Regions from separate parts of the Sinanaerobacter sp. ZZT-01 genome, predicted to be linked through region 2. Evidence: riboswitches for the same ligand, from Rfam matches in the RefSeq annotation. Region 2 holds a riboswitch; the other holds the start of a gene.
The links. A riboswitch is a leader RNA that binds a small molecule or an ion and turns the genes downstream of it on or off. The one in region 2 is predicted to bind thiamine pyrophosphate.
Positions count from the first base shown of each region.

Region 1 (16,366 bases), 910 kb from region 2:
AAACCATTGGTGTTGCGGTAAGTGACAGCTTGCTTTTAACCGCACAGGGATTAATGACCATTGAACGAGTAGGCATTCGAAAGGATGCAGATAAGGTAATACAGCTGATTAGAGAGCATGAATGCAGCACAGTAGTCATTGGATTGCCTAAAAATTTGAATGGAACAGACAGTGTGCAGACAGAAAAGGTATATACCTTTAAAACAATGCTGGAAAATAAATTACGCAGTACGGGTATGTCGCATATTGAAATGGTATATGAAGATGAACGATTTACCACAGTCATTGCAGAAACAGTTTTAATTCAAGCCGATGTCAGTCGCAAGAAACGAAAAAAAGTAATTGATAAGCAGGCAGCGGTCATTATATTACAGAGTTATTTAGATCGCTGCAAAAATGAGAATAAAAATGAAACACTCTGAAGAAATAAAAAAACAGGTCTTTCAATAAATATAATTAAAAAATTTAATCAGACTGGGAGAATTAGAAGCATATGTATACCAAACAAAAAATAAAGAAATGTATAATAGGGGCGCTCTGTTTTTGCCTCTTGAGTATTTGCGTTCCTGTCTCTGTTTACGGAGCAGAAACGACGAATGACAGATTGAATTCAAAATTTAGAGCAGGAGCTTATTTTCATTATTCTTATAAAACAAATTTAGATGATATTCGTTTTGATAAGCTGGATTATATCGTCTATGCTTTTGTTGAACCCTATGCAGATGGAAGTTTTCGCCCTTTAGAGAATCCGGATCAGCTAAAAGATTTGATAGAAAGGGCACATACGCATGGAGTAAAGGTTTTTATGGGGATCGGAGGCGGTTCTACTGCTATGGATTTCGATGTTATGGCTTCGGACAAGAATTCGATTATCCGTTTTATAAAATCAACTATGGGTCTTTTTGAAGATTATGATTTAGATGGAATCGATATTGATTGGGAAAGCCCATTAGTCGGAGAATCTGCAAAAAATTGTGAATCAGTTATGCAGCAGTTAAGTAAAGAATTGAAAGCAAAAGGAAAGTATTTCACTGTAGCAGTTTCAGGTACCTATAAAGCAGATCAAGGTATCCCCAGTACAAATGGATTTACCGATGCATGTCTTGATTGCTTTGACTGGATCCATGTAATGACCTATAGCTTGCAAAGAACAAATAGTCCTTTGTGGTTCCCGGACGTATCCCTTCAGTACTGGCACAATATAAGAGGAATTAGTACAGACCGTTTGGTAATAGGTGTACCTTTTTATGCATTACCAAGCTGGAAAACATATCGTGATTTAATTGCAGAAGATCCAGAATATGCATACATAGATCAAGTATTGGGAGCAGATGAAACACAAGAATCGAATTACAATGGCATCAATACCATTCGTGAAAAGACAAAATTGGGTTTGCAGAATGGCGGTGGTATGTTTAGTTGGGTTATTAATGTCGATGCTGCAGGAGAACAAAGTTTGACTGCATTGATTTATGATACGATTAAAGAAGCACAGGCTATGGGAGTATCTAACTTTGTTAATAAGCCGACAGTTGTTTATAAGAACAGAGAGATCATGTATGATGCAAATTCCGGATATCCTTTTATTGATGCGGCAAACCGGACAATGGTTCCATTTCGAAAAAGTGCAGAAGCCGTCGGAATGACGGTAAGTTACGATGCAGTAAACCAGGTAGCCAAAGCGACTGGAAACGGTAAAACAATCCAAATTCCAATTGGACAACCAAGCATTACCGTAAATGGACAAACGATTGCATTGGATACACAAGCCGTGATTTACAATAACCGAACTTATATTCCAATGCGTGCTTTCTTTGAAAATGCCGGATGTACGATCAAACAATGGCACAATAATACACGTACAGCATACGTAGAATAATGCGAATTGTAATTTGACAAGTATAATAATCTATGATACATTGAAAAAAAAGGGAGCTTGTGAAGCAGGCTGAGAGGAAGTAATCGAACTTCGACCTATATTACCTGATTTGGATAATGCCAACGTAGGGAAAATAAACACAGAAGTAAATTTTATTTTTGAGTTCATATTCCTATGAGTATGAACTCTTTTTATTTGCGGGGAGGTCAGATATGGATCAAAGAGTCATTGAGACAGTTCGAGAAAGAAAACCGTTGATACACTGTATCACCAATTATGTAACAGTAGTGGATGTTGCAAACATGCTATTATCATGCGGCGGTGCACCGATTATGGCCGATGATATCCGGGAAGCAGAAGAAATTACAAGTATCTGTGGCGGGCTGAATATAAATATAGGAACATTAAACGAAAGAACCGTCCAGTCAATGTTTGCCGCAGGAAAGAAAGCAAACGAATTGAATCATTTCACCATTCTCGATCCGGTTGGGGCGGGAGCCTCTTCGCTACGTACCAGAACAACATTTCGACTTTTGGATGAAGTGAAGTTTTCCGTAATACGAGGAAATATCTCAGAGATAAAAACAATAGCAAACGGAAGAGGGACGACACAGGGTGTTGATGCAGATATCAAAGATGCAATTACAGAAGATAATCTTTTTGCAGCAGTTGATTTTGTTAAGAAATTGAGTAAAAAAACAGATTCGATTATTGCAGTAACCGGAGCAATTGATTTGGTATCTGATCAAGATACCACTTATGTCATCCGAAACGGGCATCCAATGATGTCTCATATTACAGGAAGTGGCTGTATGCTAACGGCTGTGATTGCTGCCTATGGTACGGCAAATCCAAACTGCCTCCTAGAAGCAACGGCAGCTGCAGTCTGTGCAGTTGGGCTTTCCGGAGAAATTGCCCGGGAAAAGATTCGGGAAATACATGGAGGAAACGGTTCATTTAAAGCATTTTTCATGGATGTAATGAGTCAGATGAACGATGAAAAATTGAAGGAAGGTGCTTTATTTGAAATTCGATAAAAAAAACATCTTACTATATGCGGTTACGGATCGTTTTTGGATTGGAAAGCAGACTTTCTGGGAGCAAGTAGAAGAAGCACTGAAAGCAGGAGTAACCTTTTTGCAGCTTCGTGAAAAGGAAATGGAAGAGTGTGAATTTTTAAAAGAAGCAAAGCAAATAAAAGTGCTGGCTCGAAAATACAATGTGCCGTTTGTCATTAATGATAATGTTAAAATTGCACTGGAAAGTGATGCGGATGGTGTTCATGTCGGACAGAGTGATATGAGAGCTTGTGAAGTAAGAGCCCTGATTGGAGCTGAGAAAATACTAGGAGTTTCCGTACAAACTGTTATGCAGGCGAAAATTGCAGAAAGGGAAGGAGCAGACTATCTGGGTGTTGGTGCGATGTTTAATACATCTACCAAAACAGATGCTGCAGAGGTTTCCTACCGGACGTTGAAAGAAATTTGTGCTACGGTATCGATCCCGGTCGTAGCAATTGGGGGGATTTCTGCTAATAATGTAGCGCTGCTTTCAGGGAGTGGCATTGCGGGAATTGCAGTGGTATCTTCCTTATTTGGGGGTAACTCGATTTATGAAGCAGGAAAGAAGTTAAAGAAAGAAATTGAGGCAGTTGTTTATTATGAATAGTCTGATTAATATAAAAGGTGTCATTTTTGATATGGATGGGACTCTTTTAGATTCCATGCCCGTTTGGAATCAGGTAGCTGCATCTTATTTAAGAAAAAAAGGATATCAGCCTGAACCGAACCTCTGGGAGCAACTAAAGTTTTTAAGCCTTACACAAGGGGTTGCATTCATCAAAAAGCAATATGGACTGATAGAGACGAACGAAGAAATTGAAAAGGAAATCAATCTCATCATTGAAGACAGTTATTTTAATGAAATTCCAATGAAGCCAGGAGTGAAAGCCTATTTGCAATTACTAAGAAGCCATGATATTCCAATGTGCGTTGCGACTGCAACGGATAAATATCTGGCGGAGGCTTGCTTAAAACGCCTCAATATCCAACACTATTTTAAAACTATTGTGACGTGTCAGGAAGTCGGATGTGGTAAGGATACACCCGCTATTTTTGAAAAAGCATTAGACTCTCTTGGTACAGTAAAAGGAGAGACCTATGTCTTTGAAGATGCACTGCATGCAGCGATTACAGCTAAACATGCCGGGTTTCGAGTGATTGGCATATATGATGCAAGCGCAGAAGGAGATTGGGAAGCGCTGAGAAAAATTGCAGATAAAAGTATTTTTTCAATGGAGGAATTACTATGAATGTTGCTTTGACAATTGCGGGTTCTGATTGTAGCGGAGGAGCAGGAATACAGGCAGACTTGAAAACGATGACTGCACATTGCGTTTATGCAATGAGTGCCATTACTGCTTTGACTGCTCAAAATACAATGGGAGTACAGGCTATTTTTGAATGTGAGCCTGTATTTTTAGAAAAACAATTGGATTCTATTTTTACAGATATTTATCCCGATGCAACAAAAATCGGTATGGTCGGAAATATAGCTCTGATGACTGTTATTGCAGACAAACTAAAGCAGTATCGAGTAAGAAATGTTGTTTTGGATCCGGTTATGGTATCTACCAGCGGAAGCAAGTTGCTAACGGATCATGCTGTGAGTTCCATATTAAATTTACTGGCCCCTTTGGCAGACCTTCTGACACCCAATATTAGTGAAGCAGAAATATTGAGCGGAATTTCCATTAAAGATGCGGAATCTATGGAAAAATCCGCAAAGCTTATCTCAGAAAAATGTAATGCGGCTGTGTTGGTAAAAGGCGGACATAGCGAGAAAAATGCAGATGATGTCTTATATGCAAATGGAAAAATACAGTGGTTCAAAGGAGTTAGATTAAAAAATGAAAACACACACGGAAGCGGCTGCACGCTTAGTTCTGCCATTGCCTGCGGTCTTGCAAAAGGATTTTCTTTAGAAGTGAGTGTGAGAAATGCAAAGGAATATGTATCAGGAGCAATCCGGTCAAATCTAAATTTGGGAGAGGGGAATGGTCCAATAAACCATTGCTTTCAGATAGGAGGATGAAATGAGAAATTATACAACACAGATGGAAGCCGCACGTAAAGGCATTATTACAGAACAATTAAAAAAAGTAGCAGAAAAAGAGCGGATGGATGTAGCGGAATTGCTGCCGCTTGTTGCGTCTGGAAAAGTTGTAATATGTGCAAATAAAAATCATACATGCCTTGAGCCTGAGGGAATCGGTTCTATGCTTCGAACAAAGATCAATGTAAATTTAGGCGTATCACGTGACTGCAAGGACTATGATGTGGAGATGAAAAAAGTATTAGAATCCATTCGATTAGGAGCCCATGCAATCATGGATCTTTCATCTCACGGAGACACAATTCCGTTTAGGAGAAAGCTTGTATCCGAATGCCCTGCCATGATAGGAACAGTTCCGATTTATGATTCTGTGATTCATTTTCAGAGAGACTTGGCCGCTTTAACAGCTAAAGATTTTTTAGATGTGATACGGCTTCATGCAGAAGATGGAGTGGATTTTGTAACTTTACATTGTGGCATTACACGGAAAACCATCGATCAAATTCGAACACATAAAAGAAAGATGAACATTGTGTCTCGTGGTGGTTCTTTAGTCTTTGCTTGGATGTGTATGACCGGAAATGAAAATCCATTCTATGAATTCTACGATGAAATTTTAAAAATATGTAAAGAATATGACGTTACAATCTCTCTTGGCGATGCCTGCCGTCCGGGGTGTCTGGCCGACGGATCTGATGTCTGCCAGATTGAAGAACTGGTGCGTTTAGGGGAATTGACAAAGCGAGCATGGGAACAAAATGTACAAGTGATGGTTGAAGGGCCGGGACACCTTCCTATGGATCAGATTGAAGCGAACATGAAAATTCAGCAGACGCTGTGTATGGGAGCTCCATTTTATGTATTAGGTCCGATTGTAACGGATATTGCACCAGGCTATGATCACATAACCGCAGCAATCGGTGGAGCTATTGCTGCTGCCTCTGGTGCTGCATTTTTATGTTACGTAACACCAGCTGAACATCTTGCACTGCCCAATGTTGAAGATGTAAAACAAGGTATCATTGCATCAAAAATAGCAGCGCATGCAGCCGATATCGCAAAAGGAGTACGGGGAGCAAGAGAAGAGGATGATCGAATGGCAGACGCAAGGCGTACTTTGGACTGGGATGCGCAATGGACCCGCGCAATTGATCCTGAAACAGCAAAAATGATACGTGAGGAAAGAAAACCAGAGCATGAAGATACCTGCTCGATGTGTGGGAAATTCTGTGCGGTACGGAGTATGAACAAGGCACTTTCTGGTGAATATATAGACATTTTATAGTAAAGAGGTTGCTCCATTCAAAGAATACTTTTATTTCTAGAATGGAGCAATTGATTTTATAGCAAATTGTTTAATTTATAAAAGTGAGATTAATTCATTGAATGAAATAAAGTTACATGATCGAAAATGACCGGAAGATTCTTGGATAAAATATCCCAATGCACTTCGAGCATTTCTTCAATATCTGCTAGATACTCATAATGAAGTTTTTCAACTGGACAGCCATCAAAATGAGTGTTTCCATCTGTCTTAAATACTTCACAGCCTTGGAATGGATTTGCTGTTCCAAGATACAAATCATTGAAGGTATCAATATAAAGAGTCCTCCCGCCATAGTTGCTTGGATTGCAAAGACCTCTTAAGGTGACCCACTTAAAATGAACACCATCATCAGACACATAAAAATCAAAACCAATTGAATATTCAAATTGGTGAAGAACTGCTATAATTTTTTCATAAATAGAAAGGATCATTTTAGTATTATGAGGACCAATGGCATTTTCAATTGCTGTTTTATTTGCTAGTAAGATTGCTAAGAGCAGCTCCATATTGCTAGAATCATCAAATGTGCTGACAATGAGTTGTTTATTAAATTCTTTCATTTGCCAGGCATATACATTAAATGGATTATTAAATCCAGATCCGAGTCCGGATAAACTTTCCTTTCTCGTTCCTGTAGATGGGGTTGAAGGTAAAAGAGGTCTACCTCCGACTACCAATTCCCAACGGTCTTTTTGATCAATGCGTAACACATCGCAACCCAATGGGACAGCCCATGCAAATGGTAGCTCCTTGGCTGCATTCACATAAAGATAGCCGTTAAATTCTTCCATACTAAAGGTATATTTGTTTAATGAATCACCAAATCCTTTGTCAGCTACCAATGTCCAATGATTCATTTCAGGCTCTTCGCTGTTTGTTCTCCAAATCTGAACTCCATCGCTGTTTACAGTTGCCACGTATATTTTATCGTGAAACTCACTCATAGCCGTGATCTGAGAATGTGGATTACAGCTTGAATCAAAATAAAGTGCAAATGGGTTTATAACAGGTTCCCAATCGTAAAATTCAGGATTTTGACTGCGGTAGAGTGGTGGAAAGGATGTTGTACTGAATTCGTCAATTGGAGCAACATACAGATAATTTCCATGTCGAAGCATTGAATTGGTTGAAGAGCCAGGCAGCTCATACATCTGAACAAAGAACCAATTGATTCCATTGCTGGATTTTAATATTTGCATTGAAGTCTTTTCTCCAACAGCTGCCGCATAGATACAAGGAGCACTGTTTGGCGGATTATCCTGCATCATAAAACGAAAACCTGTCAGCTTAGAGTTTTGTTTTGCCTGAAATACTCTTTCCCATTTTTGCGAACCGTCTTTTTTATAGCGCCATATTTCAGCAGAGTGGTTAAGTGGATTATTTGGTTTAATTAAAAAAGGTATTTGAGCATTTGGCGCAAATTTTTTAATCGTGGAATACGGGATGTTTTTTCCGGTTCCGACGTAAATATAATCATCTAGTTCACACATAGACCAAGCGTAGTTGTTTTGTCTAGCGTTATTCAAATCATTTAGATCAAACCCGTTTAATGGGGTTATTTTTTTAAATTCATACACAATGTGATTCCCCTTTCAAGGTAATAATAATGTATGCAAAAAAGAAGAAACTGTACACTATAAAAATTCAGATCAAAACTCTACGGTTCGTTGATTGCTTCTTTCTCTTTTATGGGTGTATACTTTTACAAGGGTTGACTGCATGTTGATTTGAAAGAGAGGTGATCTTATGGAGCAAGGCCGAAAAGAAAAGATAAATGCTTATAAACGGCGCAGGCTTAACGGAGGTGTTTATCAAATTAAAAACCTTATAAATGGAAAATGTCTTCTACAGAGTACTACTGATTTGGCCGGAAGTAAAAATAGATTTGATTTTTCTTGCTATACAGGAAGCTGTATTAGTTATAAATTGCAAAAAGAGTGGACTATATTTGGAAAAGATTCTTTTGTTTTTGAAGTTTTAGAAGAATTAACTCAAAAAGAGACACAAACAGAAAAGGAATTCAGTGAAGACATAAAGACATTAGAGGAAATCTGGATGGAAAAGATTGACCCTGATATACTATATTAGAGAAGGAGTGTTTGATCGTTATGAAAGCGATAGAAACGTTTTTAGATGAAAACGGAAAAATTATTCGATTGCCCGCCAAAGGAGAAAAGAAGAGAGAAGTATTGCTGTATCTTGCTGAAAAATTTTCATATAATCAGGATTATACAGAAAAAGAAGTAAATTCCATAATTGATCATTGGCATACTTTTGGAGATTATTTTTTACTGAGACGGGAGTTAATTGATTCTCATTTTTTGTCGAGAACATGGGATGGTAAAAAGTACTGGAAAGAATCGTTTTTGGATTGATGTAAAAAAGCTGGGATTTTATTAAAAAAGGTGGAAAGGAGTGAGAAAATGGATTGCAAAAAGGTTGGAGATTTAATTTATACGCTAAGAAAAGAAAAAGGAATGACCCAAAAAGAAATTGCGGATCTTATGAATATTAGTGATCGAACGATCAGTAAATGGGAACGTGGGTTGGGCTGCCCGGATGTCTCGTTACTTTCTGATTTATCGCAAATACTTGGAGTAAATATAGAAGAAATTTTATTGGGAAGAGTGAATCTCAATGAAAGTGTCGGAGGAAACATGAAAAAGATAAAATTTTACGTCTGTCCGCAATGTGGTAATTTATTGACTGCGGCAAGTGAAGCAAATGTTTCATGCTGCGGAAGAAGATTAAATGGTTTGACAGCAGAAAAAGCACCAGATGAACATGAACTTAAGGTAGAATCGATTGAAGATGAATTATATATTTCATCCGATCATGAGATGAAAAAAGATCATTTTATTTCTTTTGCTGCATTTGCAACAGGAGACAAGGTCTTTCTTGTAAAGCAATATCCGGAATGGGGACTGCAATTTCGCCTTCCACGGCTTGGACACGGAAAATTATATTTTTATTGCACAAAGCATGGGCTGTTTTATCAATTACTATAACAATATATTTTATGATAGGGAGCTTGTAATGAAAAATAAAGTTCCATTCATAAAAAATAAAACGAAAAGGGAGCAATGAAATGTTGCTCCTTTTTAAGTGGGATCAAAATAATAAAAAACGATTTTAATGAAAAAGTAAGCAAGAGAAAATACCTTGATAGGAGTGTTATTTTACAGAATAAATAATGTCGAACTTTAAATTTTGGTGTATAATAAAAACATATTTGCTAAAAAGCGAAACTAGATGTAGGTGTAACTTATGATAAAGTATTTGAAAATGCGGATAAGCTTAATGATTAGTATAATAATTTTAATTGGATTCATTTCGATTTCGTTTGTAAATTATTATACTTATGGCAAAGTGATCAAAGATGATATTAAAAATATATCAAAGCTGACTTCTACCAACATTTATTCTGATATTAACAATGAATTGACCAAGCCTATTTTCGTATCCTTGACTATGGCAAATGATCATTTCTTAAAGGATTGGTTATCTAACGAACAGGATCATTTAGACGATGTTGATTACATAAAAAAATTACAGGATTTCCTTGTTGGGATCAAGCTGAAATACAACTATAATTCAGTTTTTTTAGTTTCAGCACAATCGAATCACTACTACCATTATGAAGGTATCCATAAAAAAATTTCCGGAGACAATGAACACGATCAATGGTATTATACATTTGTTGACGGAGAAATGCTCTATGATTTAGATGTAGATACGGATGAAGTTGCAAATAACATACTGACGGTTTTTATTAATTGCAGAATTGAAGATGATAACGGTGCTCTCATGGGGGTTGTCGGTGTTGGCGTAAAAATGGATGAAGTACAATTCCTTCTAAAAAAATTTGAAGATAATTTTGACTTAGAAGCTTGTCTAATCAATGACAAAGGCTTAATGCAGGTTCATACCCGCAGCAAATTGATTGAAAAAGTAAATTTGTTTGATGAACCGGTGATTGCTCAATTTAAAGATGAGATAATAAAAAATAAAGAGTCATTGGAAACATTTCGCTACCGAGAGCAAAATTTAGACGGATACTTAATAACGAGATACATACCGGAGATGGACTGGTACCTTATGGTAAAAAAAGATACTTCAATATTAAAAAAATCCTTTCAGTCCCAGATGCTAAGCGATCTTTTTATAATTTTACTGGTCATTTTACTCTTACTTCTACTAGGGTTTTATCTAGTTCGCCGATATGAACAACATATTACAGAATTGATTAAGACCGACCAGCTGACAAATCTGCCGAATCGGAGAGCTTTTGATGAGTCGATTTACGATGCATTAGATCAATTTAATAAAGCAGGTAAATTATTTACAGTATTTGTATTTGATATTGACAATTTCAAATGTGTGAATGATACACATGGACATATTTTTGGAGATCAAGTATTAAGATTAATCGGGACTATGGCAAAAAAACAAATGGGAGCAGAAGCGTTAATTACCCGCTGGGGTGGTGATGAATTTGCGGGCATTCTTTACGAATCAGGAAGCGATCCGCAGAAGACAGCACAAGATTTAGTGGAATATATAGGTTCAATAGAAGAGCTGAAAGAACACGGAATTACAATCAGCTTAGGGATGACTCAGGTACAGTTTTTTGATACACCTGATTCGATCATGATACGCGCAGACCAGGGTTTATATGAAGCGAAAAAAAACGGAAAAAACCAGTTTCATATCATATAGTAAAGAAAGGGAGAAAGTCTTGAAAAGTATTAAGCCGGGTAGAGGGCCTTCCATGATGAATGGAATTGGGTCCATTGCAGCAGGAATATTTGGAATATTTTGGACGTTTTTTGCGGTCAGCATGGGAGCACCGTGGTTCTTTGCATTGTTCGGAATCATATTTGTAGGCATGGCTATTGTGCAGGCTATCTACAATTTAAATAATGCAACAAATAAAAATCGTTTTTCAGAATATGATATCGTGGAAAATTCAGAAGAGCGTGATCCGATGCAGGAATATATAAATAATAGAGTAAAAGACGAACAAGGCTCTGAAAGCGATATGGATCTAAAAATAGAGGATCAGAAGTTTCATTATTGTCCATATTGTGGAGCAAATGCAAACGCTGATTTTGAATTTTGCAGTAGATGCGGGAGGAAACTTCCAGATTAAGATCGCTTTTATATTCGGGGGGAGGGAATAACTTATGAATTTACAAAATGAACCGGTCATTTCTATCAAAGACTTGAAAATGAAAATCCATCTGCAGCACAGATTGTAATAGGGGACTTTTGCTTCTATGCGGGAAAACCAAATGAGAAACTTGTGGCTCAGGCGGCAGCACCGATTATGATTCCTCGGAATGAAGAATGGGGTCAAATCATTAAATCTGTTTGGAGAAATCGTGTAGAGGAGACTCTGCGATATGCAATTAAGAAAGAACCAAACATTTTTAACGTTGAAAGGTTGAAGCAATATGTGAAATCCTTAGGAGAAACATATACTCTCAAATTGATTGACCAGGAAATCTACGATTACATCATTGGTGAAAATTGGTCAAAGGATCTCTGCTCACAGTTTTTAGATTTCCATGATTATAGAAAAAGAGGAATTGGAGTTGCTGTAATCGATCACGGCAAACCCGTTTCCGGGGCATCATCATATACGATTTATAATGATGGTATAGAGGTTGAAATAGACACAAAGCCTGAATTTCGAAAAAAAGGACTTGCAACAGCTTGTGGTGCAGGATTAATTTTAGAATGTTTGGATCGAGGATTGTATCCAAGTTGGGATGCACATGATTTGCGTTCTGTTGCGTTGGCAGAAAAGCTTGGATATCATATGGATTATCCTTATACGGTTTACATTAAAAAGTAGTATAGAGTATATAATAAAATGCAGGGATTTTATGAAAAAATTGAGTTACATATTATTATATAATCCTATTAGTAAAAGGAGAACTGGAAAGAATATAATGTATGAACTAAATTTTACGTATGGGTAAGTATTAATTAGTCAGATAATGAAATGTAGGGGAGTATAATGGGAAATATTGAAATGGATCAATTAACACAGCGAATTAAGAGTTTGCAGAATAAGGTTACACGGAAGAAAAATCTGGAAGATATGATAGCAGATTTAGAAAATGAAAGAGCAGTTTTGGAAGAAAAAGAAAACATCTTGGAGTCATTGCGTGATAAAGAGCAGACAGATGTAAATAAATTAAAGGGTCTTAGCTTGTCTTCCGTGTATTATTCCATTACAGGACGAAAAGAAGAGCAGCTGCAAAAAGAATCCAAAGAAGCCTATGTGGCATCGGTAAAATATGAGCGGATTTGCACACAATTAAAAACGATCAATCAGGACATTCAAAGATATGAAGAAGAACTTGAAGATTTATCTTCTTGCGAAGGGGAATACGAACAGCTTTTAAATGAGAAAAAAGAAATTATGAAAAAGACGGACTCGCTTAATGGGCCTAAAATTTTTAAACTTGAAAATGAGTTATCTGCATTAAAGAAGCAGGGTAAAGAACTAAACGAAGCTTACTCAATCGGAAAAAGTGTTATAAATAAAATACACAGCATTACACAATCCTTAGACAGCGCCGAAGGGTGGGGGACTTGGGATTTGCTTGGTGGGGGGCTGGTTTCTAATATAGCAAAACATTCCCACTTAGATGAGGCAGAACAGGAAATACAGCAATTGCAAACTCTTTTAGAAAAATATAAAGAAGAACTTGAAGATGTGAAGATTCAATCTGAAGTACATGCGAAGGTCAGTGGTTTTTTATATTTTGCTGATTTTTTCTTCGATGGTATCTTTGCGGATTGGACAGTACTGAATCATATTCAAACGAGTCAAAATAAAATTGAAGATATTCATAAACAGGTTCGTCAGATGCAAAAACACTTGGATGATACGAAAAAGGAGATTCAAAATAAAATACAGCAAACACAAGAAAAATTGGAACAAGTGATATTAAATTGAGTAAACATATAAAATAAATAAAAAATAGCATGTTTTTCGAGGCATGTTATTTTTTTATCTTAGGCATTTTAAGCGAGTTAGTAGCAATATATTTTTTAGAACATATTATAAATTGAATAAATAGAAAGGAGGATTACAATGCAAGAGTACATCATACAACCCAATGATACATTATTTTACATTGCAAAGAAATTTGGGATCCCTTTAGTACAATTAATCAACGCAAATCCTGAATTAGCCAATCCCAATTTAATCTATATTGGGCAAGTTATAAAAATTCCTGACTTATTTAGGATCCCAGAACAATTTGATACAATAGAAGAAAATGCAGTAGGGGTTATCGATGATATTTATTTAGGTGATTGGGCAAAGGCAATTGGTAAGGTGGAAATTATACAAAAAGCAATGAACGATGCGATGACTTATCTACAGGAGGCCTATGTTCCAAATCAGCTTATATCTTCAATGAATACTGCAATTCGTAGTTTAGATCAAAATGTAATGCAAAAAAGAACTTATCCTGCAATTTCTCAAGCAAATCAAGTCACAAGATTTCTTGCTGATATGCTGGATTATTATGAAGTGATCATTCCGCCAGACATAAAAAGGCTATCTTATCTAGGCAGGCAGATGATTATTAATATCGAAAGTAACGATTGGAATGAAGCAAATAATAACTACATGACTGCAAAAAGATATTGGGAGAGATTAAAACCCGAACTTGACGAAAAATACAATGATAACATTGTTGAATTTGATATGTTGTTAAATGATTTAGGAGAATCCATCAAAAATAAAAATTATGAGATGACAATTGAAAATATCGTTGCAATGCTTGATGGTATTCAAATGTTGGAAAATGATTTTGCAGAGCAAAGACAAAATGAAATGGCTGCAGAGTAAGTATGATATAAGACTTTTCATTTTATAGCTACTTATTTATGTAAGTTAATAACTGGGTAATGCTATTTACATTGCTCAGTTATTTTTATTATATTTCAAAAGTATAAAGACTTAGGGGAATTGTATTATAAAATAATATAAATTTTATTCTAGACACTACAATTATTTTAAAATGTTTTATAAGGAAAAGAAAGCAGAAGAGAGGCGTAACTATTCCTAAAATGTGTGTTTTCGGAATAGTTAATAAGGTTTTTGAAAAAACAGGCCATTTATAATGCTTTTAAGCCACATTTTATATAGTTATTATATTCTGATATTTATAACAATATATAAATTATCTTTCTACTCTACTATGCGGTTCTATATTGTGAAATTCTTTAATTCGATTTTAACTATTTTTATCAAAGCTTTTCTATCTCAAAAACCTATAGCCTCATTCCATAATTACACTCTATCTAAAATATTTCTTATAGATCATGCATTATTTTTTTTAGTAAATCTTTTGGTTCCTCATTAACTTTATTTAAAACAATCCTTCTTAGTAGCTTATAAAAACTACGTTAGAATCAATCAAAATTACAATTTTATAATCCTATTGAAAATTGCACAATAAAACGTTGAAATTTCAACGTTTAAAATGGACAAAGCTTAAATCTTCGATTTAAGCAACTTTTTTTTTGTTTTAATAGTTTTATACCTTAAAATCTTTCTTTGAAATTAAAAATTATCATATTTTAAGGAATCCTATCAAAATATATGTAATTTACAGATTAGATTAATCTTTCAAATTTTAAAAGCATCATGTTATCCTTATCCTTATTAAATGGATGCTGGGATCAGAATGGATTGTCCAGGTTGTATAGAATCGGCGGAAATTTGATTTATCATACATATTTCATAAATGACTGCACGAAGATCTTGATTGGATGGTCCAAATTCTTGTGCCAATTTCCATAAAGTATCTCCAGCCTGAATCTGAATTTCCGTATAATCAATGCGTGTTAAACTGTTTGATTGATATAATCCGGATAAAGAGTTTATTAGAATAATAAGGAGTATAAATAATAGGCTCATAAAAATAGTAAAACGAGTTTTTGATACAATTCGATATTTTTTAGTCATTTTAAAATCCTCCATTTTTTCTCACGAATTCCTTTGTTTTTTAAAGCTCACCACAAAGAACAAATGTTTGTATGTATATAATAGCAGAATGTATGTTCGATGTAAATGCTTTGTTGAAACATTTGTTCTTTTTTGTTTTTATGTTATAATTAATTGTAGATGTTTTAATGAAAAAGATAGGAGTACACAAAATGGTTTACTTAAGAGGCTTTGAATTTTCTAAAAATATAGATATGACACAAAATATTTATCCTTATAATATTTTGAGTTCAAATAGACTCGACACGATGTTTTTTGATTCCATTACATTACTTTATGGAGGAAATGCTTCTGGAAAATCAAGTATATTAAATATCCTTGCAAATCATTGTCAGTTAAATGGTTTGGTTTCTTCGCAAGCTTATGGAAAGCCTTTTTTTCAATATGTTTCAGAATGCAAAGCCGTTTTTGCAGACGAAATAGTAAAACTTCCGCCAGAAAGCAAATATATTAAAAGTGAGGATATTTTAAATGAAGTAAAGCAAGTTGAGGATAAAAAAACAATGCTTGATGCTTATATACGTCATTGTGCAAAAACACTTGGAATAGAAAGCGCCGACGAAACGACGATCGAAAGAAGAATGCATTCTGTGAAATTGACAAAGGCACTAGAGAATTTGGAATTCAGTAAAGAAAAATATTCAAATGGTGAGGTCGCATTTCAAATATTAGAAGATGAAATAAAGCCGGATTCTTTATACTTATTAGATGAACCAGAGACTTCTCTTTCTCCAAGCAACCAAATAAAGCTCGCAGATGAAATAAGAAGAAGTGCACGATTGCTCGGATGTCAGTTTATTATCGCAACACACTCCCCTTTTCTTTTGGGAATATTGGATGGAAAGATATATGACCTAGATCAAAAAGAAATAACGGAATCTAAGTGGTATGATTTGGAAAATATTCGGACTTATTATAATTTTTTTAAGGAAAAAGAAATATGTTTTCAATGACTTGCAGTGCTAATGAATGTTAAGAAAAATTTAATTGAAACTGATTCTTATAAAAA
Region 1 covers NZ_CP141728.1:2,853,894-2,870,259, forward strand. Annotated here, with positions in the region: gene ruvX (Holliday junction resolvase RuvX) at 1-422, shown strand, start outside; gene U5921_RS13835 (glycosyl hydrolase family 18 protein) at 494-1,879, shown strand; TPP riboswitch at 1,919-2,027, shown strand; gene thiM (hydroxyethylthiazole kinase) at 2,092-2,916, shown strand; gene thiE (thiamine phosphate synthase) at 2,894-3,547, shown strand; gene U5921_RS13850 (HAD family phosphatase) at 3,540-4,190, shown strand; gene thiD (bifunctional hydroxymethylpyrimidine kinase/phosphomethylpyrimidine kinase) at 4,187-4,972, shown strand; gene thiC (phosphomethylpyrimidine synthase ThiC) at 4,974-6,278, shown strand; gene U5921_RS13865 (hypothetical protein) at 6,368-7,897, opposite strand; gene U5921_RS13870 (GIY-YIG nuclease family protein) at 8,067-8,408, shown strand; gene U5921_RS13875 (DUF2087 domain-containing protein) at 8,429-8,695, shown strand; gene U5921_RS13880 (helix-turn-helix domain-containing protein) at 8,744-9,328, shown strand; gene U5921_RS13885 (sensor domain-containing diguanylate cyclase) at 9,621-11,039, shown strand; gene U5921_RS13890 (zinc ribbon domain-containing protein) at 11,059-11,472, shown strand; partial or broken gene U5921_RS13895 (GNAT family N-acetyltransferase) at 11,563-12,180, shown strand; gene U5921_RS13900 (hypothetical protein) at 12,346-13,293, shown strand; gene U5921_RS13905 (LysM peptidoglycan-binding domain-containing protein) at 13,432-14,196, shown strand; gene U5921_RS13910 (LysM peptidoglycan-binding domain-containing protein) at 15,016-15,318, opposite strand; gene U5921_RS13915 (AAA family ATPase) at 15,510-16,310, shown strand.
Region 1: linked by a shared signal. The riboswitch ahead of thiM (hydroxyethylthiazole kinase) and the one ahead of U5921_RS09320 (thiamine-binding protein) in region 2 are both predicted to bind thiamine pyrophosphate.

Region 2 (16,366 bases):
AACAAACTTCCGTATTTAATCTGCGTATCAACTCCTCTGATAGTGTATCCAAAGCTTATCAACCCCTTTCCTTTTTTTCTGCCAATCATAATTTTTAAAAATTTCCTCAAAAAAATAGAAGCTCCGCGTTAACGTTACCTCTATGATTCCATGCTTTCTTGCATTCTATCCTGGCATTGTTCGACACTAGAACAATGATAGTGGATATATAGTTTTTTGTAAAATAAATAATTTTTATGCCGATTATAACTTTTTTTCATCCCTCAGTCTAAAAAAATATCGGACAGGAACTGTTTTGCAACTAATGAAATCGACTGTTTTTTCCCATTTAATACACAGGCTCTGCGATCTGGAATTGCAGGAGAAACGTTGATTTCATAACATCTTTTCTGCCTAATCGAGTCTTCTGCGAAATGTTTTGCTACAATACCAATTCCTAAATTCCGTTCTGTAAAAGGTACGATTAAAGAAGTTGTGGTGAGCTCAATATCTGGATGAAACAGCAATCCATTTGCAAGAAAATAATCATTAATATGTTTTCTCGCACTCATATCTTTCTCAAGAGAAATAATTGGATACTGAACAATTTCGTTTAATTTCCACTTTTTCTTTATCATTTCTTTATATTTTGGGCCGACAATAAAACTATATTGTACGGCATTTAACTCATGAATTTCAATATTTTCAAATTTTTCGTCTTCAAGCATGACCACGCCGAAATCAATTTCACTATCCTTAATTCCTCTTATTAATCCCTGCCTATTGTAGCTCATCACTTCCATTTTTATTTTCGGATGTTTGTCATTAAATGCTTCTAACTTCGGTAAAAGATCAAAATATACGGTCATTTCATCAGTACCAATCCGAATGATCCCATTCTCCATATTAATCATCTGCCATAATTTTTTTTGACCTATCATAATGCTGTTATATGCATTTAAAATATATTTATATAAAATTTTACCTTCTTCTGTCAACACCATTCCTTTTTGTGTACGGTTAAAAAGGCTGCATCCCAGTTCTGCTTCCAAATTATGAATGGATTTACTGACCGCAGGCTGTGTCAAAAACAAAACTTCTGCTGCTTGTGTCGTACTCGATAAAGTCGCAACATGATAAAAAACCTTATAAGATTCAAAGCTAATTGAAAAGTTTTCTTTATATAAGTCTCTGCTATTGCCCATTTGCTTCTCCCTTGGCTTCAATTTGTCTAACTTTATTATTATATATAGATTTTTTTTATACTACAATGATAAAATATAAAAAAAAATTTTGCAATTATATTACAAATATATAAGGGATGGTTTAAAACCATCCCTTATATGACCATATCCTCTTTCAAACTCTGTTTGGTTTCTTCATCTGTTAAAAGCTCTACAAGCTTTAATGCGAATTCCATCGCTGTTCCGGGACCTTTTGCCGTAATGATATGTTCTGCCTGTACTACACGCTGCGCCGTTATTTTTGCACCAATTAAATGTTTTTCCATTCCCGGATATATAACGGCCTCTCTATCTTTTAAAATACCCAACTCGCCCAAAATCATCGGTGCTGCACAGATAGCAGCAATCCACTTTTTATTTTCATTAAAAGCGATCACCTTTTCTTTCAGGCCGCTGTGTTCTTTCAAGTTTAAAGTTCCCGGCATTCCCCCTGGAAAGACAAGCATCTCGCATAATCGATAATCTGCATCTTGAAAAAGCAAATCTGCTTCCACACGAATGCCATGTGCACCGGTAACCATTTTTTCTTTACCAATAGATACAGTCTGAACCGCAACAGAAGCTCTTCTTAAAACGTCTACAACTGTTATCGCTTCAATTTCTTCAAATCCATTTGCTAAATGTACATAAACACACATCTTAATCCCTTTATAATGAACCTTAAAAGCTCATTATATCTTCTCCTTTCTATATTCTTACATCGTCTCCATTTAAAACATGGAGACGCCTAAATTTCTAATCTCATTTCTTTTTCGGGCTTACAATCATAATCATCGTTCTTCCTTCGATGGAAGGGGCCTTCTCAATATCACCAACCTCACTGATTGCATCCGCAAATCTTGTAAGAACTCCTACTCCATCCTCTTTATATTTTTGCTGCCTTCCCTTAAAACGTATACTTACTTTTACCTTATTGCCTCCCGACAAAAACTTAGAAGCATTCTTGATTTTAAGATTCAAGTCATGTTCTTCGATCTTAACAGAAAGTCTTACTTCTTTTAAAGCTACAACCTTTTGATTTTTTTTTGCTTCTTTCTTTTTTTTAGCTTGTTCATACATAGTCTTATTATAGTCAGCTATTTTACAGATAGGCGGAACTCCATTCGCGGAAATTTTTATCAAGTCCAAATCTCTTTGTGCCGCCAATTCCAAGCCCTCCGAAACAGGTACTATCCCCAACATCGTGCCGTCCATATCAATCAGCCTAATTTCTTTGTCCTTAATCTCCTCATTAATTAACAATCCATTTTTTTTAATGCCAAACACCTCCATATAGTTTTTTACATATAAATAAAAGTGGATATCATTGAATCCACTTTTATACTTGAAATAAATTCTGTATTAGTATCTATTTCCACTCGGTCTTCTATTTCTTTGTTGTTTTCTTTCTCTTCTGCAAGCAGGACATCTCTGGGGTTCATTTTCAAATCCCTTCTCTTTATAGAATGCCTGTTCACTTTCATTAAAAATAAAGTCTGCCCCGCAATCTTTACACGTAATTGTCTTGTCAGCCATAACACGAATCTCCTTTGTTTATTCGGGATTTCAAAATCAGAAACATCTCTCTAAATAAATCAAAGAAGTGTTATCCATAATTAATTAATCCATAACTAATAAAAATAACTAATAAAATCTATATCAGTTCTTTGATTATAATATAATAATTTAAATTAATCAAGTAAGATTCAGAAAATATTTATGAATTTCTAAAATTTTGTTGCAAAAATTAAAGTATTATGTCATATCTATATTATTTTATCTAAGATTTAACCTCATGCTTTTGAGTGATTAAAAGATCCTAAAAAGAGAAGCAGACTATAGTCTGCTTCTCTCAAATAAATTTTGATATTCTTCCTAAATTTAACGTTCCTCACGAAAATAAGATACACCTAAATCGGCAGGATTCATATCTTCTTTTCTATTTTTCCTCGTGCTGACAATTACGATTAGAATCGTTGCCGCATAAGGAAGCATATCTACTAAATACTGTGAAATATGAATTCCCATACTCTGCAAACGCAATCCCAAAATATTAAGACCTCCGAATACGAGAGCACCTACCAAAGCTTTCCAGGACTTCCATGATGCAAAGATAACCAGCGCAACAGCAATCCAGCCTCTGCCTGCTACTACATTTTCCTGCCAAACAGGAACCGTAACCAAAGACATATAGGCACCACCAAGACCGCACATCGCTCCCCCAGCAATGATATGTGCATATTTATAAAAAGCGACATTGATACCGGAAGCATCTGCAGCTGCCGCATTTTCACCAACTGCACGCAGATTCAATCCCAGCTTCGTTTGATTCAAATAAATTGTTACTGCAATTACCAAAAGGTATCCAACATACACTAATATATCTTGATAAAATAATATTTGTCCTAAAACCGGAATCTGACACAGTCCGGGAATTGCAATTTTCACTGAAAGGGATTTAATTGCGGCAGGAGCTGCTGTTCCCATAAATCCCTCACCAACAAAACTTGAAAACCCCGTACCAAAGATCGTAAGTGTAAGTCCTGTGACCACTTGATTTGCCATAAGAGAAACCGTAAGAACAGCATAGATCGCCGCACCGGCTGCACCGGCTGCAAGGCTCGCAAGCAGAGCTAAATAAGGATTTCCTGTATGAAGTCCTACGGAAAATCCAATGACCGCTCCCATCAGCATCATGCCTTCTACACCTAGATTGAGGTTGCCTGCTTTTTCTGTTATCAGTTCTCCCAGTGTCGCATAAAGCAGTGGCATGGCCGCACCAACCGCAGCAATTAAAAATGGGGTCATTTATGCCACCTCCTTAATTGTCGTTTTCTCTGATTTTGTAAAAGAAACTTTATATTGCAGGAAAAATTCACTTCCTAATACGAAAAATAGGATAATTCCTTGAATCATATCCGCTACCGAAGCCGGAACCTGCATTGCAATTTGCAAATATGCACCTCCCTGAAGCAAGCCCGCAAAAATGATGCATACCGCTAAGATCACCGGTGCAGATAAACGGGAAAGCCAAGTTGTAATAATTGCAGTAAATCCATAATTATTAGAAATATTTGCGGTTAATGTTTTTTCTATTGCTGAAGCCTGAATCATACCAGTCAGACCACAAAGTCCCCCGGAAATCAACATCGCACTAATAATAATGGATTTAATATTCATTCCCGCATAGCGTGCTGTTTCCAAACTTTCTCCTACAACTGTAATTTCATAACCTTTTTTCGTGTGATTAATAAATATATAAATAAGTACAACTAAAATTAAGGCAATCACCCAGCCAATGTGAACGCCAAATAGCTTTGGCAGTACTGCATTTTCTGAAAATGTTGCAATTCTTGGAAATCCTTGTGAAGCTGGATCCTTCCAAGGTCCAAATTGCAAATAAGTCACCCATTTGATGGCAATATAGTTCATCATCAGAGTAAAAATCGTTTCATTCGTATTAAATTTTGCCTTAAAATAAGCAGGGATAAATGCCCATATGCCACCAAATAGAATTGCTACAACTGCCATACATAACAGCATAATCGGCATCGGAAGAGTATTCGGCAAATTTAATGCAACCAATGCAGCACCAAATGCTCCCATCATAATTTGTCCTTCTCCTCCAATATTCCAAAACTTCATTTTAAATGCAACCAGAATACCCAGCGAAGTCACTATAAGAGGAATTGCCTTCACTGCGGTCTGTTGCATTCTCATCTGCGTTCCAAAAGCTCCCAGCATGATCTCCCGAAATATTTGAACCGGATTAAACCCCATAATTGCAAGCACAAGTCCGGCGCAGATGATCGAACATAGAATTGCTCCAATCCGAATGATAGATTCCCTGTTTTTTGGAAGCTCTGCTCTTTTATTTACCTTTAACATAAGCCTATGCCTCCTTTTCCAAGGAACCTCCGGTCATAAGCAGACCGACTTCTTCCTTTGTTACTTCACTTGTATTGACAATACCCGTAATCTTTCCATTGCAAAGTACCATAACACGGTCACATAGCTCCATTAAAACATCCAAATCTTCTCCTATAAAAAGGACACCGACACCTTTTTCTTTTTGCTCATTCAATAAATCATAAATCTTATAAGACGCACCGATATCAAGTCCCCGTACTGCGTAAGCTGTAATCAGCACCTTTGGTTCGGAATCAATCTCTCTTCCCAAAAGAACTTTTTGAATGTTTCCTCCGGAAAGCTTTTTTACCTCGGTATAAATGCTTGGTGTTTGAATATCCAGCCGTTCCACAATCTTATTCGCTTTGGCAGTACTGTCTTCTCTCTTTAAAAATAAGCCCGGTTGTTTTTGATAGTCTTTTAAAATAATATTGTGCACAATATCCATGGTTCCTACAAGACCCATTCCCAGTCGGTCTTCGGGAATAAAACCCATACGAATTCCAAGCTGAATAATATCTCTCGGTGTTTTTCCTACGATATTATCTCCTTCAAAGAAAATACGTCCTTTATCTGCTTTAACAAGTCCTGCAAGCGTTTCACAAAGTTCCTTCTGCCCGCTTCCGGCCACTCCGGCAACACCAAGAATTTCTCCGCCGTACAAAGAAAAGCTGACTTCATCCAACGCATTCTTTTTCTCCTGATTGACAACACGCAGATTGTCCACCTCTAACAGAACCTTCTTATTTTCAATCTCTTTCTTTTTGATGGATAGGTTTACTTTTTTCCCGACCATCATTTCAATCAAATTAGGAACCTCTACCTTAGAAGTTTCTACAGTTTCCACTGATTTTCCCTTTCTCAAAACGGTAATGCGATCACTGATTTCCATTACCTCATTCAGCTTGTGCGTGATAATAACAACCGCACAACCCTTTTCTTTCATATTTCGAATGATTTGAAACAGCCGTTTGATCTCCTGTGGCGTCAACACAGCCGTCGGTTCATCCATGATTAATATCTTTGCTCCCCGATAGAGCACCTTAATAATTTCCAGTGTCTGCTTCTCCCCTACAGACATCTCATACACCCTTTTTTCAGGGTCGATATCCAGTCCATAGCGGTCAGAAATCTCTCTGATCTTTCGGCTTAATTCTTTTCCTTTTGTAAAAAAGCCGTTCTTTTCGCCTAAAATAATATTTTCTTTTGCACTTAACACCTCTACTAATTTAAAGTGCTGATGGATCATACCAATTCCCAGTGCAATGGAATCCTTCGGTGATGTAAAGTGAACCTGCTTATTGTGGATAGAAATAGAACCGCTGTCGGGGGTATAGATCCCCGACAGCATGTTCATTAAAGTACTTTTTCCCGCCCCATTTTCACCGAGCAGTGCATGTACTTCTCCATCATATACAGTTAGGTTCACATCTTCATTTGCTTTTACCTCACCAAATGTTTTCGAAATATCTCGCATTTGGATTGCGATTTCCTGCTTCATAAAAAGCCCTCCGATGTGTTTACTCTAGCAACAAATATTCTTAGATTATTGTCCGGTCGCACCTTTCACAAGCTTCGTCATAGCAGTATCCGGATTTGAAATTCCCCAAATCGAATCGCGGTCCAAAGAAGTACCTGCCGGAATCATAACACTTCCGTCATTGTATAATACATCCTTATCTCCAGCTGAGAAGACATTGAACTCACCGGATTCAATCTTAGCCTGAACTTCTTTAACTTTAGCCTTTGCTTCCGCAGAAACATTATCTGTCAACGGAGCAAGCTGTACGTATCCGTCTGCCATTGTACCATAATAAGCACCCGGGGTCCAAGTTCCGTCCATGATTTTCTGAATTTGATCAATGTAGTATGCTCCGTGATTCCATACCGGTGCTGTTAAATAAGCTCCAGGCGCAGCAGAACTGCTGTCCATATTATAACCGATTGCATAAGCACCTGCTGCTTCTGCTGCAATCTGAGGGCCAGCTGTATCACAATGCTGTGCGATGACGTCATAACCTTGATCCAATAACGCTTCCGCTGCCTCTTTTTCCTGCGCAGGGTCATGCCAGCTGTTTGTATAAATAACCTTTACTTCCACATCCGGGTTTACGGATTGTGCGCCTAAAGTAAATGCATTAATTCCAATAATAAGTTCGGTATAAGGATAAGCTGCAACGTATCCAAGCTTATTGCTCTTCGTTGTCATTCCAGCGATGATGCCGGAAAGGTATCTCGGCTGTTCCATTGCACCGAAATAGTTTCCAAAGTTTGTATCGTTCATTTTATTTCCGGAGAAATGAAGGAACTTGACATCCGGGTATTCCTTCGCCAATTCATCAATTGGATTCATAAATCCAAAGCTCGTAGCTACGATTACACTTGCGCCTTGATCCATCAGATTAATTGCAGCACTTTTTACTGCTTGGGATTCTTCTGCAACACTCTCCACTTTTAAAGTCTTTACTTTTCCTTTAAAATGATCCTTTAATGCTATTCTTCCATTATCCTGCGCTTCCGAAAACCCGCCGTCGCTTGCCGGTCCTACATAAATGAATCCGACTGTCAGTACGTCGTCTTCCTCTTCTGCTTCTTTGGTTGTTCCGCCGCAACCGGAAAATGCGCCCATCACGAGCACAAGAACCATTAACAGTGCCAAAATTCTTTTCATATTCGCTCTCCTTCTTTCATTATCCTTTGTTTCCTTAGTTTATTTCTAATTAAAGAAATTCTATGTTACCGTCCTTAATGGACTTTATAACCGCAAGGGATTCTACGCGATAGCTTTCTTTTCTGAGTTTTTTAGCCCCACCCTGAAATTGCTTTTCAATAACAGCTCCGATTCCAACTACTTTGCCTCCGGCTTGTCTCACTAAGTCTGCCATTCCGAACGCAGCTTCACCATGTGCCAGAAAATCATCCACGATCAACACTCGATCACCTTTTTGTAAGTATTTTTTAGCGACTCTGGCAATCGAAACCGTTCCTTTTGTAAAAGATTTTACTTCTGCTCCGTAAAATTCGTCCGTCATTGTGTTCGGAGACGTTTTTTTCGCAAATACGACTGGTAAATTCCCGAAATGCATCGCAGTGATGCATGCAATTGCAATTCCAGAAGCTTCAATTGTTAATATCTTATTTACATTTTGATCTCCGAACAAACGCTTAAATTCTTGTGCGATTTGATCAAGAAGTTCTACGTCAATCTGATGATTTAAAAAAGAGTCAACCTTCAATATCTCTGTACCGATTCCGACTCCATCTTGTATGATTCTATCCTTTAAAAGCTGCATTTTTTATCACCTTTCTTTACTGCAAACCCTATTTATTATTATAATGAATGTCACTCGGTTTCGTAAATAGTTTTCTCAATATTTCAGAATAAATTCCTATAAAAAAACCAATAAATGGTCGAAAACACGAACAATATTCTACAACGTTCGATTAAATATTCGCTTATCTTTCCGTTTGTCTATATTGATTCCGATTCATATACGCATCATAGCGCACTTTCTGTTCGTCACGAAGGAGGGGCATGCCATATTGATAGCAGTCCACTACATCTGCATCTTTTACAATTTCTTCAATCCAGCTTCCAATCTCTGATTTGCTGCTGTGATGTTTTACCGCCAATGAAATTAAGTCAATTTCCTCTTCTGTAAATAAATCTAAATCATATAAAAATTTCTTCACCGGCTGGTATCCTTCTTCTGCATGTCCCTTCTGCTCGCCGGTTAAAATCCTTCCAAAATCATGCACGCTGCATGCGCAGGCAGCAAGCTCCGCATCCTGTCCACGTTCTTGTGCCATTAAATATCCTAAACGGGCGCAACTAGCCATATGAACACGTTCCCAGTCTAAGCTGTGATCTCGTTCCTTTTTCTTTCCCTCTTGTTCTCCAATCACATACAAAAGTTCCTTCTGTAACTTTAAAATCCGATCCATCTAAATCCACTCCTCTGCTTTCTCTACAATATTCTGTATGTCATTAAATAATTTGCATGAATGATACCCGTCTGCTACCGCGTGATTTACAAAAATAGATAGAGGAATTTCTACCTTCTCCTGTTTTTCTATGTATTTTCCAAAACTGATCACCGGAAAATACATGTGCGGCTCCGTAAATGTATCGCAGCTGTAATTCGTGAAGTGAAGCCATGGGACACCTGAAATCGGGCAGAAATTTTGCGGCTTATCCGGTTTTGTCTTCACACCCTTTACCCCCCGATACGTTTTCATATCCTCTGTTGCATTTTTATAGAATGTCAAAAAATCCGGATGAAATTCACTCCATATATCGGAAAAAGTATGATCATCTTCGTGAAAAATCGTATAAGAGGGATGCAGAAAATTCCAATATCCCAATCTTCCTTCTGCATCGACCTGCATTCGAAATTCTTTATTCTGATTAATCCCCATGATTATGGCATATATAAAAGCCGGATAAAATTGAATTTTTTTACTCTTAATCCTTTTATAGAAAGCGGTTAGGTCAAGATCAGCGGTCAAATTATAATTGGTGCGGACCATTTTCATGTAATAGTCAAAATGCTCTCGCCGTTCATATTTTTCCATATCTATCAAATGAAATTCTGCCTGATTCATGCAATAAACTCCTTCTATCTTCCCAATAAGATGTTTACTCATTCCTTCCGTACATTGTATCAGATTTTTTATTAAAATGCACTTCTCCATGCTTATTTTCATTCTTTAATAATCTGTGATAAATGATTGACTTTCACGCATATCGAGTCTATTCTATAATTGAAAGTATTCTAAATGGGGAGCTGGGTGAATCCGGCTGAGAGTGAAACTGACTCGTTTCTGACCCACAACCTGATTTGGATAATGCCAACGTAGGAACATATCGTTTTTGTTTTTCTGCGTAGGGTAACCTGCGCAATTTTTTTAACGTTTCACGCATTCTATCCAATTGAATAAGAAATAAAGGAGTAAACTATGATGAAACAACCAGAAGCAAGCATTGCAATCCAAGTATTACCGGATGTCGAGGGAGAAGAAGTGATTCGTGTCGTAGACAAAGTAATCGATTATATAAAATCGACCGGCTTAAATACCTATGTCGGTCCGTTTGAAACGACTATAGAAGGTGATTACGATACTCTTATGAACATTGTGAAAGAATGTCAGCTTATCTGTATACGTGCAGGGGCCCCAAGCGTCGCTTCTTATGTGAAAATTTTCTATAATCCGGATGCGGGGGTATGGAGCATTGACAAAAAAGTTACGAAGCATCACCAATAAGCTTTATCCTATTTCTTTCCTGGCACTTATCCTTTTTCTATGGGAGCTTACCTGCCGGATGGAATGGGTTCCCCCCTTTATGCTTCCTGCTCCGGAAGATGTACTCAATGCTCTTGTTACCGATTTTCCGCTTCTGATGCAGCATTCTGTGACCACCTTTCAGGAAGCGGTCATCGGTCTTTTTCTGAGTGTTTTTTTCGGTGTTCTGATTGCTGTCATCATGGATCATTTCTCTGTGTTATACAAAGCAGTTCATCCGGTCATCGTATTGACACAAACCGTACCGACTATTGCCATTGCTCCCCTGCTGGTTCTTTGGATGGGCTTTGGAATTGCGCCAAAGATCACCTTGATCTTTATAACCTGTTTTTTCCCGATTGTAATCAGTACGTTAAGCGGGCTGCGTGCCGTCGATCCCGATTCGATCCGTTTACTGGAAAGTATGGGGGCAAGCTCTTTTCAAATTTTATTTCGTGTCAAATTAAAAGCAGCAAGGGAATCTTTTTTTGCAGGTCTACGTGTTGCCGCTACCTATTCCGTTGTTGGAGCTGTCATATCGGAATGGCTGGGCGGGTTGCAGGGACTAGGCGTATATATGACTCGCGTGCGAAAATCCTATGCTTTTGACAAAATGTTTGCTGTCATTTTCCTCATCAGCATCGTAAGTTTACTCGTCATGAAATTAGTCGATATTATTGAAAAGAAATCTATGCCATGGAAATACTTAAACAAAGGAGAAGAATAATGAAACACTTAAAAATAAGAAAACAAGCTGCACTCATTCTAATCTTATCATTCCTTTTAATCCTATCTTCCTGCGGTGCAAACAATCCAAAGGATAGCTCCGCAGATCATTTAGAGAAAATCACCTTTGTACTGGAATGGTCACCAAACACTAACCACACCGGGGTATACGTTGCACAAGCAAAGGGCTATTATGAAGATTTGGGATTAGATGTAGAAATTGTCATACCTCCGGAAAATGGCGCATCTGCCTTGGTCGCCAGCGGCAAAGCGCAGTTCGGCGTTGACGTGCAAGAAGGTTTAGGCACCGAACTTACTCTCGACAACCCTTTGCCGATTACCGCAGTTGCCTCAATTATAGATCATAATACATCAGGCTTAATTTCCGAAAAAGAAAAAGGAATTGACGATTTCTCCAAACTGGAAGGAAAAACATATGCATCTTGGGACAGTCCCACAGAGCTTGCAATTATGAAGCAAACTATGACTGATGCAGGCTGCGACTACAGCAAACTCAAAACCGTGCCTGCACCAGCTACGGATTCCGTTTCTTTAATCCGCTCAGGTGATGTTGATGTCGTATGGGTTTATGAAGCTTGGGACGTTATTTCTGCAAGACTAGCTAATGTTGACTTTAATTTTATTAAGTTCAGCGACGAAACACCCGTCTTGGATTTTTACACACCACTTATCATCGCAAACAATGACTTTTTAAAGGAGAACCCCGAGACTTCTAAAAAATTCATGGAAGCAACCGCAAAGGGATACGAGTATGCAATTGAAAATCCAGAAGATGCGGCTCAAATTCTAGTGAATGCAGTACCTGAGCTTTCCTTAGATTTAGTGACTGCAAGTCAGCAATTTCTCGCAAAAGAATACAAGGCGGAAAAGACAAAATGGGGAAGCTTTGACGAGCAGCGCTGGATTGCATTTTATGACTGGATGTATGAGCAAAAATTAATTCCTTCTCCACTAGGGCATTCCGGTTTTACAAATGAATTTCTTCCTCAATAACAGGAGCTTTTTATGAATACACCAAAAATAACAGCTTTGGAAGCTGTATCTATCTGTAAAAGCTATGAAAATGAACGCATTATCGAAAACATTTATGTCAATGTGGCCGAAGGAGAACTGGTGTCTCTTCTCGGTGTCAGTGGTATTGGTAAAACAACACTGTTTCACATTCTCTCCGGACTGGAAAAGCCGGACTCCGGCTCAGTAAAGATTTATGGCGAAGCAGTAACAGGTCAGGCTGGAAAAGTCAGCTACATGCAGCAAAAGGATCTTCTTTTGCCATTCGAAACTATTTTACACAACATATGCATGCCTCTTCTTCTCAGGGGGATTCCGAAAAAGCAAGCTTATCAGCAGGCAAGTCAATATTTTGAAGAATTCGGATTGAGCGGCTGCGAAAAAAAATATCCTTCTCAGCTTTCAGGCGGAATGCGACAGCGTGCAGCGCTCCTTCGCGCTTATCTTTTTTCTGATCGAATTATGCTGCTTGATGAACCGTTCAGCGCATTGGATACACTGACTAAAACCTCCATGCATCAATGGTTCTCAAATATTATTGATGCACACCAGACGGCAACACTTTTCATTACTCATGATATTGATGAGGCGATTATACTTTCCGACCGAATTTATATCATGTCCGGTTTCCCCGGAAAAATTACGCATGAATTGTCAATGGACTCACAAAACCGACGCAGCCCTGATTTTTATACAACAAAAGAATTTATAGACATGAAACGCGAGATTATAAAAAAAATTAATGATAAAAACTGAATAAATGATATAAATACAAAAGACTGTAATTTGACATTGATCAAATTACAGTCTTTTGTTAAATGAAATGAAATATCTAATCTATCTTTATTTTGTATACTGCATAATTTCGCTGTTATCTGCCCGCTCTGCGTCGCTCCAGCTCTTTTAAAAGTTTCTTTCTAAGTCGGATATCATCCGGTGTTATTTCAACTAATTCATCATCGTCAATGAATTCCAAAGCTTCTTCCAAGGTAAAAACTCTGGGGGGTGACAACTTAATCGTATCATCACTTCCAGCAGCCCGCATATTGGAAACTTTTTTAGCCTTGCATGGATTCACGATCATGTCCTCATTTCGACTGTTCATACCAACAATCATTCCCTCATACACTTTAACACCAGGATCAACAAACAGCGTTGCTCTCTCTCCGATATTATTCAATGCATACGGTGTCGTAACACCTTCCTCCTGTGCAATGACCACTCCATTTACTCTTTGCGGTATCTCTCCTTTATATCCCTCAAAGCAATCAAACCGTCTTACCAGAGTTCCTTCTCCTCGCGTATCATTGATAAATTCACTTCGATATCCAAGTAAACCTCTTGTCGGAACGGCATACTCCAAACGGGAACGCCCGTCCTTTCCCGACATGGATTTCATCATTCCCTTTCGCATATTCAGCTTAGAAATGACAGTTCCGGAATATTCATCCGGCACCTCAATCACCACGTCTTCAATCGGTTCCATCTTTTTCCCATTTTCTCCCTTATGCATGATGACTTCCGGCTTTGAAACTGCCAATTCATACCCTTCCCGTCTCATGTTTTCTATCAGTATAGACAAATGCAGTTCTCCTCTTCCGGAAACCTTAAACCCATCTGTAGAATCAAGCGGCTCTACAATTAGTCCTACATTTACTTCTAATTCTTTTTCTAAACGTTCTTTGATATGTCTTGTTGTAACAAATTTACCAACCTGCCCTGCAAATGGAGATTTATTTACCATGAAGTTCATAGAAAGTGTTGGGTCTTCAATGTGTATCATAGGCATTGCACTCGCTTTTCCTTCATTGCAGATCGTTTCACCGATACTGATATCAGAAATACCCGAAACAACTACAATATCTCCACATTCTGCTTCTTCTACCGGCATTCGTTTTAAGCCACGATATACAAAGACTTGATTGATTTTTCGATTCGCAATCGTGCCATCTTCTTTGGTTACGCTTACAACTTGTCCGCTTTTTACTTTTCCCTTGTAAATTCTTCCGATTCCCAGCCGTCCAATATAATCATCATAAGCCAAAGTTGAAATTTGAAGCTGCAAAGGCTCCTCCGTCAGATCATCATAAGGTTCTACATGAGAGGTTATCGTGTCAAAAAGCGGTATGATGTCTTTTCCCTCATCATCTAATTCATACTGCACAATTCCCCGCTTCGCAATCCCATATAAAATCGGAAAATCCAACTGCTTATCATTTGCTTCCAGCTCCATAAACAGCTCATATACCATATCAACAACTTCTACAGCTCTTTGATCTTTTTTATCAATCTTGTTAATTAAAAGAATTGGATTCAGTCCCATTTCTAATGATTTTTGAAGGACAAAACGAGTTTGTGGCATTGGTCCTTCACTGGAATCCACTAATAAAATTACCGTATCTACTGTCTTTATAATTCGCTCCACTTCCGAAGAAAAATCGGCGTGACCCGGTGTATCTACAATATTGATTTTAATATCACCATGCATAACGGAACAATTCTTTGAATAAATTGTGATTCCTCGTTCTCTTTCTATGTCATTGCTGTCCATGACGCAATCGACCATTTCCTCATTTTCTCGAAAAACTCCGCTCTGTGATAAAAACGCATCCACCAGAGTCGATTTTCCCGCATCAACGTGCGCAATCACTGCAACATTGATTATTTTTTGATTTCTTGCCATTCAATTCCCTGCTTTCTATACAACTTTTTTTATATTAAAAGAAAACCATAGTATTTATTACATAAAACACCTTAATTTTCCTTTTTTTTGAAATAATTCTCTCAAACTTAATTAGTATAGCATAAAATAAGTTTACGCACAAATTATTTTCATATTTCATACTATACCATATCCCTTACTATTTTATAAATTTCAAAAGGAGAATCCATCATGCCAAGCGTATATCTAAGCCCTTCTGTTGAAGAAGAAAATCTTTACATAAACGGAGGCACGGAAGAGTGCATTATGAACTTAATTGTTGATACTATGATACCCTACCTAAATGCAAGCAATATTATTTTTGAACGAAATAATCCGAATGACAGTCTCGCCCAAGTCATTGCGCAATCCAATTTAAGGTTCCGAGATTTGCATCTTTCCATTCATTCAACCAACGCACCTAAAAATTTATCCGGTCTTCTTCAAGGTCCTGACGTATATTATTATGCTTATGATCCAAATTCTAAAAAAGCCGCAGAAACAATTTCAAAAAATCTAGCAACTATTTATCCAAATTCCAATCTAATTACTGAGATTCCAACTGTAGCATATGAAGAACTGCGAAGAACAAAATCCCCTGCAGTGCTAGTGAATCTCGGCTACCACGATAACTTTGATGACGCACAATGGATCAAAGAGAATATTTCTGCCATTGCAAAAAATCTATCCTTATCTTTAGCAGAATTATTTGGTACTCGATTCAGTGAATCCTTTTCATACTAAGCCTAAATAACCCCACTTCGAAAAATGCTTTTCTGGCTCTGTAGTAGACTTTTTAAACAAGAACTGCTAAAATATTCTTATTGAATTTAGAGCTTTACCAGAAAGGAAATTACTTAATGCGTACTATTTTATGGTTTTTATATTTTGCTTTATATTTGGTTTTTGTCTTACCTAGAACGAAGCGTGTGGAAGCAATGCTGAAGCGAGGTGAAGAAAAAAAGGCAGCCCCAATTATCAAATCCACTGTTCAGACCTGGGCAAGTAATCTTTTAAAAGCAGCAGGCGTACAGGTCACTGTATCTGGACAAGAAAATCTTCCTGATGTTCCTGCACTTTTCGTGTCAAACCATCAGGGTAATTTTGATATTCCTATTTTGCTTTGCAAGCTAGGCCCTCTTATACCAATTGTCGCAAAAATAGAAATGCAGAGGCTTCCGGTTATACGTACCTGGATGAAATTTTTTAATTGCCTCTTCATGGATCGAAACGACCCACGGCAATCACTGCAATGTCTAAACCATGCACAGAAGATGCTGGAAGAAGGACAATCTCTCATCATCTTTCCTGAGGGAACAAGAAGCAAGGGCGAAAAAATGGGTGAATTTAAACCGGGTGCACTCCGCTGTGCTTTAAAATCAAAAGCGCCTATCGTGCCAATTGCCATTCAAGGCTCGTACCTGGCTATGGAAAAGCAAGGTTTTTGGATTCACCCGGCCAAAGTTCATGTTACAATTTTACCTCCGATTTCCACTGCAGAACTGACAAAAGA
Region 2 covers NZ_CP141728.1:1,946,579-1,962,944, reverse strand. Annotated here, with positions in the region: gene U5921_RS09380 (F0F1 ATP synthase subunit A) at 1-52, opposite strand, end outside; gene U5921_RS09375 (LysR family transcriptional regulator) at 264-1,184, opposite strand; gene U5921_RS09370 (DJ-1 family glyoxalase III) at 1,319-1,861, opposite strand; gene infC (translation initiation factor IF-3) at 1,965-2,495, opposite strand; gene U5921_RS09360 (zinc-ribbon domain-containing protein) at 2,565-2,738, opposite strand; gene U5921_RS09355 (ABC transporter permease) at 3,084-4,010, opposite strand; gene U5921_RS09350 (ABC transporter permease) at 4,011-5,090, opposite strand; gene U5921_RS09345 (ABC transporter ATP-binding protein) at 5,095-6,612, opposite strand; gene U5921_RS09340 (BMP family ABC transporter substrate-binding protein) at 6,658-7,782, opposite strand; gene U5921_RS09335 (xanthine phosphoribosyltransferase) at 7,832-8,404, opposite strand; gene U5921_RS09330 (HD domain-containing protein) at 8,568-9,056, opposite strand; gene U5921_RS09325 (chloramphenicol acetyltransferase) at 9,057-9,716, opposite strand; TPP riboswitch at 9,882-9,991, shown strand; gene U5921_RS09320 (thiamine-binding protein) at 10,071-10,376, shown strand; gene U5921_RS09315 (ABC transporter permease) at 10,345-11,121, shown strand; gene U5921_RS09310 (ABC transporter substrate-binding protein) at 11,121-12,134, shown strand; gene U5921_RS09305 (ABC transporter ATP-binding protein) at 12,147-12,908, shown strand; gene typA (translational GTPase TypA) at 13,024-14,835, opposite strand; gene U5921_RS09295 (N-acetylmuramoyl-L-alanine amidase) at 15,046-15,597, shown strand; gene U5921_RS09290 (lysophospholipid acyltransferase family protein) at 15,714-16,366, shown strand, end outside.